2 regions of the Dyadobacter sp. OTU695 genome follow, and region 2 is predicted to be linked to the other one. Evidence: riboswitches for the same ligand, from Rfam matches in the RefSeq annotation. Region 2 holds a riboswitch; the other holds the start of a gene.
What was found. Region 2 has a riboswitch for cobalamin ahead of AAHB90_RS23090 (hypothetical protein). Riboswitches for the same ligand answer to the same signal wherever they lie in the genome.
Positions count from the first base shown of each region.

Region 1 (5,534 bases), on a different contig from region 2:
GGTCAATTTGCTTTCCTACCTATTGGAGGACAAGGAAACCTTTACACGCGTGCTCGTATTTACACGCAGCCGCGAGGTGGCCGGGCTCGTGCATCAAAATCTCCTGAACAGCGTAGTCCCAGAGGCGGAACTCCGCGTAATACATGCCAATAAGGGCCAGAATACCCGCATCAATGCAATGGAGGCGTTCAGGGAAGGGAGTATCAGGGTAATGGTCGCGACAGATGTGGTAGCGCGGGGCATCGATATTACGGAAGTGAGCCATGTGATCAATTTCGATGTGCCACTGATCTATGAAGACTACGTACACCGGATCGGACGGACCGGCCGTGCCAATATGGTAGGCAATGCGATCACTTTCATGACCATTGCCGACGAATACCATATCCGTAAAATTGAAGCGATGATCCGCACGGAAATTCCGAGAGCGGAGTTCCCGGAGGAAGTTTACATTGCCGAAACACCCTTCCAGGAGCGGCAGGATATGCTCCGCGAGATCGATAACCAGCGGCGGAAGGACGATCCGACGTTCAAAGGGGCATTTCATGAGAAAAAACACAACTATCCGGTGGCAAGGAAAACTTCGGGGAATACCAGTAAGGGGCGCAGAGGAGCAGCCGGAAGAAGTAAACGAAGGTAATGCAATACTATTCCAATAAAACCGTTTAACTTGGACAATAGAAACCTGTTCTTCTATTAAAGTCAATTATGAAAGAGTCTGTTGTAATTTGGCTTGCCTTTTTGATACCTGTAATGAGCTTTGCTCAAAACACGCATCTGGCAAGCGCGGGTCCAAGCACAGATACCAACGTTGCCCCCAAAAAGCCCCTTGATTTAAAAGAGAGGCGCATTATCCCGCTCTTCGGGGAAGTGAGTAAGACATCGGAGCAGATTGATGAAGAGATCAAATTCCTGAGTGAATGCGACAAATCGTTTTCCAGCCGTGCAGAGGCCAGCAGCTTTTTCGCGACCCGCGCCTGGGAATATTTGCAGGAAGGTTCTCTGGACACAGCCTGCTACCGCTTCAATCTCGCCCAATTGTTGAACGACAAGAATGTGGAGGCTTACTGGGGGCTTGGAGTTGTATCGTACCAGCGCGAAAACTGGGTGGACGCCAAAAGAATGCTGAGCAAGGGCGTAAGCCTGCAAGGAGACAATGTACCGCTGCTGGTGGATTTATCGACGGTTGAACTCAAACTGTACGCGATTACCAGCCGCAAAGAGGAGTTGGATGAGGCGGCTGAATTGCTGAAACGTGCGGTTTCCATTGATTCTACCTACGCGCTCGGCCAATACAATCTGGCATTACTGCATTATAATCTCAACGAGCTCGACAAGTCGTGGGATCATTTGCACAAGGGGCGAACGCTGGATTTCAACCAGCTGAATCTCGACTTCGTAGAACTTCTAAAAGCCAAGTTGCCCGATCCGCAAGGATTTTTTAAATAGGGCTGGCGGTTAAAAAAATGAAAGTCTCCCAAGCGGGAGACTTTTTTTATGTCATTGGAAGAAGAAGCCTGTCGGCGCGATGCCTACCTTGATCGAATCCACCACGCTCCCATCTGCGCGGTAGCGCACTGCGTAGCCTGCCTGCGTGTACGATGGGCTCACGCCTGCGTAAAGCAATCCCTGCGACGGATCGACCGCAAGACCGACGAATGGACGCGGGATAAGAGGCGTTACCATGGCGATCTGCGTATCGGAAATGGAGAACTTATAGGTGGCGCCATGCTCTTTAAAAGCATCATCGTACCACGAAAGCACGAAGAAAATTGACTTCAGGTCATTGCTGAATGTAAAATTACCTGGTGTTTTACTACCGCCGGTAGCGATAGCCAGCGTTGCTTCGGTTGCATTGGTTTCGGTATTAATGCGCAGCATCTTATCGCCGGTATTTACCCATAATTTCCCGTTAGCATCGATGCCCACGGGGTTGGCACTGCCTGATGTGGCAATCGGAGATGTAGATTCATCGGAAGTCGTATTGATAATCGCCAGCTTGCTTCCGGCACCCCATTGGGTAGTTCCAACGTAAAGTTTGCCATTAGCGTAGACCAGGTTTTCTGGTCCGTCGGCCACATTAATCTTTTTAGTAACCTTTTTGGTAGTAAGGTCGATAACCGCAATGTAGCCGGTCGAATACTTGGCAACGTCGGTTCCCCAGCACGAAACATATGCCTTTCTGCCGACGATCACTACTTCGCGGGGATTCTCGATATCCGGTGCGCCGATCGAACCTTCATCTTTGAAAGTGTAGCGCTCTACGAACTGCACCTTATCCTGGCCCGCCGCTGAGTTATCGACGAGGATAATGCCTTGTTCTTCGGAGGCCGCGTAATCCTGCACGCCGCCCTTCAACGCCGTTCCATTTGCTATGGCAAAAATGTCGGCGGTAGCAGTGGTGTTTTCCCGTGCGAAATAGGAAATCGCACCGTTGTTCTGGGAGAAATTACCCTCATTCATTACAAAAACACCACTCACATAATCGCCCTTCGGAGCTGGGTCGCTTTGGTTACAGGACCATACCGCAAGGGTTGAAAAGGCTATTGCTAATGAACTGGCTAACTGTTTTTTCATTTTCATTGATTTATTGAGAATCGTAACTAAAGGTTAAACTTAATGCAAAACTTCTTCCCGGCATCGCATTATTTCTGACATTTAAATAAAACGTGTCGGTGACATTACGTACCTGCCCCTGTAAAACCAACCTGAATTTGTCGAGCGTAAAGGTCGTCGCAGCAAGCAGGTTCACCAGGCCATATCCATCGAGGAACTGTGAATTGTCGAAAGTTGTATAGCGCTTGCCAGCCGCCTGCAACTGGCCTGTAACCCTCATGGCTTTGAATTGGACGAATGCATTGGCATTGGCTGAATGCTCCGGTACAAATACCAGCTGCTTACCCACGATATCCTGCGAATAATTATCATAGGCTTTTTCCTGGCCGCTTCTATTGAATGCGTAACCGGCATCCAGTCCGGTTTGCCAGGAGCCACTTTGGCGGTGATAATTTAACTGCAATTCGATTCCCCTCGCCAGCACCTGTTGCAGGTTTTCCACGCGGTAGTTTCTGGAAGGGTTCCAGTAAGTCCAGTCTTTGATGCGGTTGTGATAAAAAGTCGCTGAGGTACGCAGTGTGCCGCCAAATGCCGCTTTGAATGTCTGTTCGAGGGCAAGCTCTTTGTTCCAGCCTGTTTCGGGACGGATCTCAGGATTCCCAAGGTCCTTCCAGTAACGTTCGTTCAAAGTAGGAACACGGTAACTCCGGCCATAAGAGCCTTTCAGCAAAAGGTTGTAAAGTGTTTTTTGAATTAAACGGTATTCCAAACCAATGGATGGCGTGAATGGCGGATTGAAGCCGGTAACGAGCCCTTGCCTGAGATTAACGGATGCCGTCACCCGATCCGCCGGTTGCCAGCGGGTCAGCAAGAAAAAATCAGTGCGATTCTCGGTCGCGGGCGACTGTGCGTACCCGGGCACACGCGAGCGGTAATGCGTCCATTCTCCCCCGGTTTTGACCGAAACAGGATTAACATTGCTTCCAAGATTTAATGTAAAGTCCTTTTCGATTCTTGAAGAAAACTTATCAGTTACCGAATGGTCGGGACGGGCGAGGTCGCCTTTGGCATAATCGATGATGTCGCGTACCCAGGCTGTGCGGAGCGTGAGCGTCCGAACCTGATAGCGGACCATGGTGCGGTATGCCGTGGTTCGGGTCATTTCGCGGCCTTGCTCATCGTCAGGGGTGAGCGTTAGTTTGTTGTCGGTAAGCCAGACATGTGCAGAGATTTCCTCGTCGCTCCGTGAATGTAAAAACAGGTCCTGCACAATGCCTTTTTGAAAAGTTTCGGTAGGCAGAAGCGTATAGGTATTCCGGACCGGTTTTGGGTATTCGTTGTTCATTCTGCCATCGTAAAGCGCCGTTTTGCCCGAAAATGCCCATTGGCTGTTCACCGGCCAGGCATACCGGACGTCGGTTTGAGTCTGGGGATTGTTAAACGTATCCTGTTGCCTGCCAACAGACACATGAAATGGCTTTTCAGATGCGCGGCTGCCCAGCAAAATACTACCACCCACGGCATCGGAACCGACAATACTTGCCGCTGAGCCGTACTGTACCGAAAGCTGATCAAAACCAGCCACGGGGATCGTCGAAAAATCTGTCTGCCCGAGGGTAGGGGCATTGATATTGAGTCCGTTCCAAAGAACTGCCGTATGGTTTGCGGAGGTGCCGCGGAAGGATGCCGTACTCAGCTGGCCGGGCCCGTAGTTTTTAAATGCAACTGGCGTGTAAGCGGATAAAACGTCGCCGATATTTTGAAACCGTACCTGAGCAAGCGAGGCGGAATCGATGCGCTGGATTTTGAGGCCGCTCATGAATTTTTCCGGTACAAATGCTCTTACCGTAACGGGATCAAGTTCAATGGAGTCTCTTTGTGCATAACCGGGCAACGCCAGTGCAAAACTTGCCCATAATATCCAGTAACACACAAATCTCCGGTCGGTAATCACTCTAAATCGCAATGATGGCGGCGATCTTCCGTCTTTCCTCCGAAAACGATCCGATCAAATGCTCTGGCAGGTCTCCTGGCTCGTCTTTCGCGTCCGGAGCCTTCCCGTCGCAGGACAGTGGCATGAAGAATCGGACGCGTATTGGCAGACTTACAGTTGCGGGGACAGCTTCCGGCTTTCGCGGAATTCCCTATTAAGCCTAATCGCTGGATAGAAGCAGCTTATGGCACCAAGCAGGAGCAAAGTTAGGCATTTCCGCCGACTTTCGGTTGTGTGGGATAACCGCTATCTTTGTGGCAAATTCCGATTGCCGTTGGCCGCTTCTACCGAAAATTTTTCGAACTCATCTTCTCTGAAAGGCATCTACCTTATGCTGGGAGCTGCATTTTTCTTCTCGCTCACATCGGCGATTTCGAAATGGCTCGGCAGGGACTTTCACATTGTTCAGCTGGTTTTTTTCAGGAATATTGTCGGGGTAGTATTTATCATCAGCAGTATCTGGCGACGGCCGCTGAGGCAGGAGGGTGGGAAGCTGGGACTACTCATTTTCAGGGGCGTAGTGGGTACTTTGTCACTTTATATGCTTTTTTACGCGATCCAGACCCTCGGGCTCGGGCGCGCATCGACATACCAATATACCTATCCTATATTTCTCGCACTTTTCTCCTGGCTGCTTATCGGCGAAACGCTCAACGGAAAGGAATGGATGGCAATATTCGTCGGTTTTACGGGTATTTTGTTCGTCTTCCGGCCTGATCTGTCGTCTTCCCTGCGGGACAATGCGTTGGGATTGGGGAATGCGTTGCTGACAGCCGTCTCCTACCTCTCGATCCGTCAGCTCGGCGTCGTGTACGATACCCGGGCGATTATCCTTTCATTTATGCTCAGCGGCATTGTTATGCCTATTTTGTCGATGCTGGTCGGGACTTACTACCCCATGGAACACCTCGATTTTCTGATAGGGACATTCAAATGGCCGCAGAATGCCTATCAATGGCTTGGTTTCCTCGCATTGGGGCTTACT
Region 1 is NZ_JASATN010000003.1:305,821-311,354, forward strand. Features, by position in the region: gene AAHB90_RS09375 (DEAD/DEAH box helicase) at 1-640, shown strand, start outside; gene AAHB90_RS09380 (tetratricopeptide repeat protein) at 709-1,449, shown strand; gene AAHB90_RS09385 (DUF5074 domain-containing protein) at 1,501-2,577, opposite strand; gene AAHB90_RS09390 (TonB-dependent receptor plug domain-containing protein) at 2,588-4,522, opposite strand; cobalamin riboswitch at 4,558-4,759, opposite strand; gene AAHB90_RS09395 (DMT family transporter) at 4,824-5,534, shown strand, end outside.
Region 1: it holds a riboswitch for cobalamin, as region 2 does, so the genes downstream of both, AAHB90_RS09390 (TonB-dependent receptor plug domain-containing protein) here and AAHB90_RS23090 (hypothetical protein) in region 2, are expected to answer to the same signal.

Region 2 (5,534 bases):
GCCGCCGCTTCGTCCAGCACTTCCAGCGCATCGGCGGCAGTCACGACCGGCCGACCGGCCAAGGCCGACAGATTTTCAGCCGGCTCGGACAATTTCTGCCCTTTTTGTTGATGAAGTGTTTCAATATCAAAACCATATAAATGTGCCAAAACGGCCTGCATTCCCGGCACAGGGCCATTCGGGAGCCGTGTAAGCGCTTGCAGCATGTCGATCAATGCGGCGCCCTCAGGCATTTCCCCCAGCGTATGCAGGCCGTTACGGATTTGCGCGGCACCGAGTTCACATAAATAACCGTCGATGTCTTCAATCAGATGCGCAATATCCTTCCCATCCATTTCTGTAAGGCTCACTGGCACCCCTTCGGGCGTCATTTCCTCGTCCCATTCATGCTTATGGTCGCCATGGTCCCGACTTAGCATGGCCGACAGATCGGCATCCAGGTTGGTCTGTTTAATCAAATCCCATATTTGTCGTTGAAGCAAAGGCAATTTGGAAGGATCGAGGCTCTCCACTTGATAGTATTCGTCGACCAGCTGCGTGAGCTGTGCCAGTTCGCCGTACGTATCGGCCGAAGTCATTGGTGGCGTCAAATGGTCGATAACCACGGCATGGGCGCGGCGTTTGGCCTGTGAACCTTCTCCGGGGTCATTGATGATAAACGGGTAAAACAATGGCAAATCAGCCAGAAAAGCATCAGGAAAGCAGTTTTCCGACAACCCAATACCCTTTCCCGGGAGCCATTCCAATGTCCCGTGCTTCCCTACATGCACAATGGCATCGGCACCCCAGCCATCCCGTAGCCAGCGGTACAATGCATAATAATGATGGGTAGGCGGCAAATCGGGCTGGTGATAGATTGCATCCGGATCCATTCCATAGCCACGCGGCGGCTGCAATGCCACAAATGCGTGGCCGAGATCGAGCCCCGCTAGCGCGATATAGCCTTCATGCACATAAGTTTTTCCCGGCGCTGGCCCCCATTGTTTCAGCATCTTTTGCCGGGCAGTTTCAGGTAATTCCTCAAACCACAACGCGTACTGCGCGGCAGGAACGCGCGCCGCAGCCTGCGCAAGCTGGCCGGGCGTCAGGAACTCCTCATCATAGGCGCAACGGTCTATCAATGAATGGATGAGCTCCGTTCCGGTGGCAGGCAGGTTTTCTATCCGGTAATCTTCGGCCTGCATTGCCCGCAGGATAGTCAGCAGCGAAGCCGGAGAGTCAAGCCCCACAGCATTCCCGATCTGGGAGGCTTTCGTATTGGAATTTGTCAAGATGAACGCAATCTTCTTATCGGCATTCTTCAAATGTCTCAGACGTGCAAACCGGATAGCCAGGGCAGCCACGCGATCAATCCGGTTATCCAGTGGTTCATAGCCACGCGTTTCTTTTCCTTTCTCTTTAAAGGAAACCGGTACTGTGATAATGCGCCCATCGAACTCGGGAATAGCAACATTCATGGCCGTATCCAGCGGGTTAAGCCCATGCGAGGATGATTCCCACGGCCCGCGGCCCATACCGCTGGTGATTGCCTGCAATATCGGTACATTCAAATCGAGCAATGCCTTGGAAGGGTCGCTGCGCTGTCCCGACGACTGAATTTCGCTCATCGCGAATGAAATCGTGTTCACCAGCACATCAATGCCCATTCCCGCCCCGGTGTCGAAATATCCGAACGCCTCCGGCTTGTTTGTCTCAGTGTTCAGGGATTTGAACGAGGAAGTAAAGACGGGCAGGACATTCACGCCACGGTCTTCAAGGGAGCGAATCATCGCATCTACAAAACTGGTATTTCCGCTAAGCCAGTGTGCCCGGTAAAATGTAATGCCTACTGTCGCCAACGCGGGATCACAGTATTTCAACCAGTCGGATTTGTCGGCAAACTCGGGCAAATCGGGATGGTAAATACCGTGTTCCGGCAAATGCACGGGCGCTTCCGCCCCGAATCCCGTCATCAGCAGATGATCGGACAGGTAGCTCAACAGCGAAATCAGGTTGCTATAACCTCCGGCTTGCAGATAGGCGAGCGTTTCGTGTAAAATGGCCGGCGAAACGGTCGATACCGCCGCAAAATCAGGGTTTAACTCACCTGTTCCGCTCACAACGATCAGATGCTGGCCCTGCTGCCCGGCCAGTTTCACCAGTTCATTGAATCCCGGAATACCACTTAACCTGCCATGAATGCGGATGATAATGATCTTCGCCTCTGCGATTTCCCTTTGCAAAAGCTGTTGCATCTGTTCTTCGCTTTTGATGGCCATCAGGCTGATGCCCGTCGTTTTGGGAAAATCTTCCGGCAGGAGCTGCATGGCACGATCGAGCGTGAGCAGGTCCGTGTCCGCGTGTGTGAGGAACACAATGCCGTCGGTCGGGATGGCCGTTTGCCCGAGTTCTGTCGATTGCTCCGAGCCTTTCCAGGTGTAAAATTGAAATACATATTCGGCCAGATCCGAAGGCGGCACAAGGTACCTGTCGGCCTTGACCATGCTTTCGATATAGTCAAAAATGGCAACGATCTGCCAATCGTAGTTAATGGAATGAAACCATACCGAATGTCCATCGAACAGCAACGTTACCACGTTAGCAAGTGTACACGGGCCCAGGCAACCACCTTTGGTCATATGCACCACATTCCGCAACTTCCGGCGCAGCCACTCGTTTTTGTACAATTCCACCGGGATGGGCGCGTATCCACGATCGACGCGACCGCAGCAGCATGCATTATAGCAATAGGAAAGATGCCCGCGCCGCTGCACGAGATTAATGGCCTTTCCGTCGGACCGGGTAATGCGCTGGCGTTTCATAGGTGGCTGTCGGCTGTCGGCACTCGGCTTTCGGCACTCTTGTTGGTTTCGTTGATGAGGTGTTGAATAAATCCGGGCTTATCGGCCCAGTAAAAGTGTATGTAGGAGGCAAACGTATTGTGCATCCTAAAAAACTGCGTATCGACCGGAATACCCTTCGCATTGGTGATCCGGGCAAACCCGTTTTGCAGAGAATCATCTTTCAAAGTGGAATAATGGAATTCGTGGCCTTTGATTTCCAACCCGTCCCAATGCATTACCCGGTAGCCTAGCGTCATTTTTGAGCTTTGGAGCGTTGTAGCCAGATCGAGCACTCCCGCCATATTAAAAGCATTGCCCAGGCTGTCGGTGATCTCCCTGCCCAGGTACATCAGCCCCCCACATTCGGCGTAGGCCAATCCTCCGTTTGCGCAGTACTGCCGGATGCTGTCGAGCATCGTCTGATTTTCCGACAATTGCCTGGCAAACAATTCAGGATAACCGCCCGGCAGGTAAAGAAGGTCGGTTTCAGGTAAAACACTATCATGCAAGGGACTAAACCATTGAATACCTCCATAGGCACGCAGGGATTCGACATTTTGCTCGTACAAAAAGGAAAATGCCTCGTCTCGCGCTATCGTAATGCGCAGGTTTTGCGGTTTATTATTTGTTTTGGGTAAATGATTTTGCCGACTTAAAACACCCTCATTTTCAAGCTCTTCACTCACAGAAGTAATTTCCAATAGCCGGTCCAGGTTTACAGTTCGCGGAATAGTTTCTGCCAGCCTATTGATAATCTGTTCATAATCCGTTTCCCCGGAAATGTGCAATCCCAAATGCCGGGACGGGATGTGTAGTGCTTCATTTTTGGGCAAATAACCCAAAGCCTCCACGCCCGCATCGGCGCATGCATCCTGCAAAAACCGGTAATGCGATTCGGTATTCACGAAATTGAAAATCGCCCCCACGACGCGGATGCCGGGATAAAAATTTTTCAAACCATAAATCAACGGCGCCGCCGAATAGGCCATGGATTGCGCATTCATCACCAGCACGACCGGAATATCGAGCAATGCCGCGATCTCCGCACTACTACCCTTCATCCTATCAGCCCCGTCGAATAATCCCATCACACCCTCGGTCACGCTCACATCCGCCTGCGACGCATAATGGGCATACACATGGCGCATATGCGCTTCCGAAGCCATAAAAGTATCCAGGTTTAATCCCGGCCGACCTGCCGCAGTGCTATGGTGGATCGTATCGATATAATCCGGCCCGCATTTGAAAGCCTGCACCCCAAGCCCCCGCTCCCGCAACGCGCGCAACAATGCCAAGGTCACGGTAGTTTTGCCCGAATTGCTCGACGGCGCTGAGATCAGGAAACTGGATTTTGGATTATTCATTGGGCAGCTTTGTTCCGGGTAAGTATTTTCCTTTGAGTTAAATCCTTATTTTTTTGATTATGGGGAAAACCAAAACACTTAAAACCAACTACGCACTTCCCGGTCAACCGATGACCGACGAGGAAGTAAAAAGTATGGTCCAAGAAGCTCAACAAGGTAAATTTCATTCTATGCAGGATTTAAAACAGAAAATCGCTGAATGGAAGTCGAAATTCGCCCGGTAGTCATTGGCGATCTGGCCGTTGAAAGCCTGGAAAACATTTACGCTTACGGCCTCGAAACTTTCTCCTATTCTTCCGCGACAGTCTTCATAGAGGAACTTTACAATCGGATCAACCAGCGTTCTTCCGAATATCTCCATCATCCTATTTGTCGTTTTATTCCAACTAAAACTGGTATATACTGAAACCTGCAACACGGCAAATATCTGGTCATCTACCATATCAAGCCGGAACGCATCGAAGTCCTAAACATCATCCACAGCAGTCGCAGCCCTTCGAGGATCAAGGCTGTCAGAAAAATTAGGATTTGACGTGCGATGACAGATCGTTAAAATAATCAGCAGAAAAAAGAAAGGCATTCCCAGGCAGCAATGCCACCGGGCGATCGTCGGAGCGCCGATGCGTCGGACCGCCGATGCGGGTGAAAACCCGACGAATATCCAAACCAGACCCTGCTTCATACCGCGAAAGCATTGTCAACAAGGAAAGGTCAGGTGCTCTGGCTTAGTTCAATGACTGAATGACCGAATGACTGAATGACTGAATATTTTCTATTCAGTCATTCGGTCATCCCATCATCGCACCGGCGACCCGGTCAATCATTATCCTCACAGTTGCGCGACAGCTCGTGATTCTCACACGATTCCCCTGGAATGCGTTGGTACGCAATCCCTTTTCCTGTTGGAGAAGTATGTTAAAGAACTTATTGTGCCGTAAAGTTAGCGGTATTCGGCTATTTTTCTGGTTTATCTCCGACAAAAACACATAGCTTTGCACATTCATTGGTTTACGCCTCCGGGCGTGATTAAAAGGGAATCCGGTTTAAATCCGGAGCAGTACCCGCTGCTGTAAGTTCAAAAAGATACTCTTGTAAGATGTCACTGGGATCGAATTTTGAATGACTGAATGACTGAATGATTGAATAAAAAATATTCGGTCATTCAGTCATTCAATCATTCAATCATTACTCCCGGGAAGGCGCAAGAGCTGAACGAGCCAGAAGACCTGCCATTGAATCATCCGGTTTTGCTTTCGGGAAGAAAGGCAAGAGGAAACGGCAGGTTGCGTCGCAGCCGCGCTACTCCCTGCATTCTCCCATAAGTTATTTTTTTATTTATGCGGAAATC
Region 2 is NZ_JASATN010000014.1:40,307-45,840, forward strand. Features, by position in the region: gene cobN (cobaltochelatase subunit CobN) at 1-2,801, opposite strand, end outside; gene AAHB90_RS23085 (cobyrinate a,c-diamide synthase) at 2,798-4,186, opposite strand; gene AAHB90_RS23090 (hypothetical protein) at 4,350-4,550, opposite strand; cobalamin riboswitch at 4,879-5,098, opposite strand; cobalamin riboswitch at 5,174-5,434, shown strand.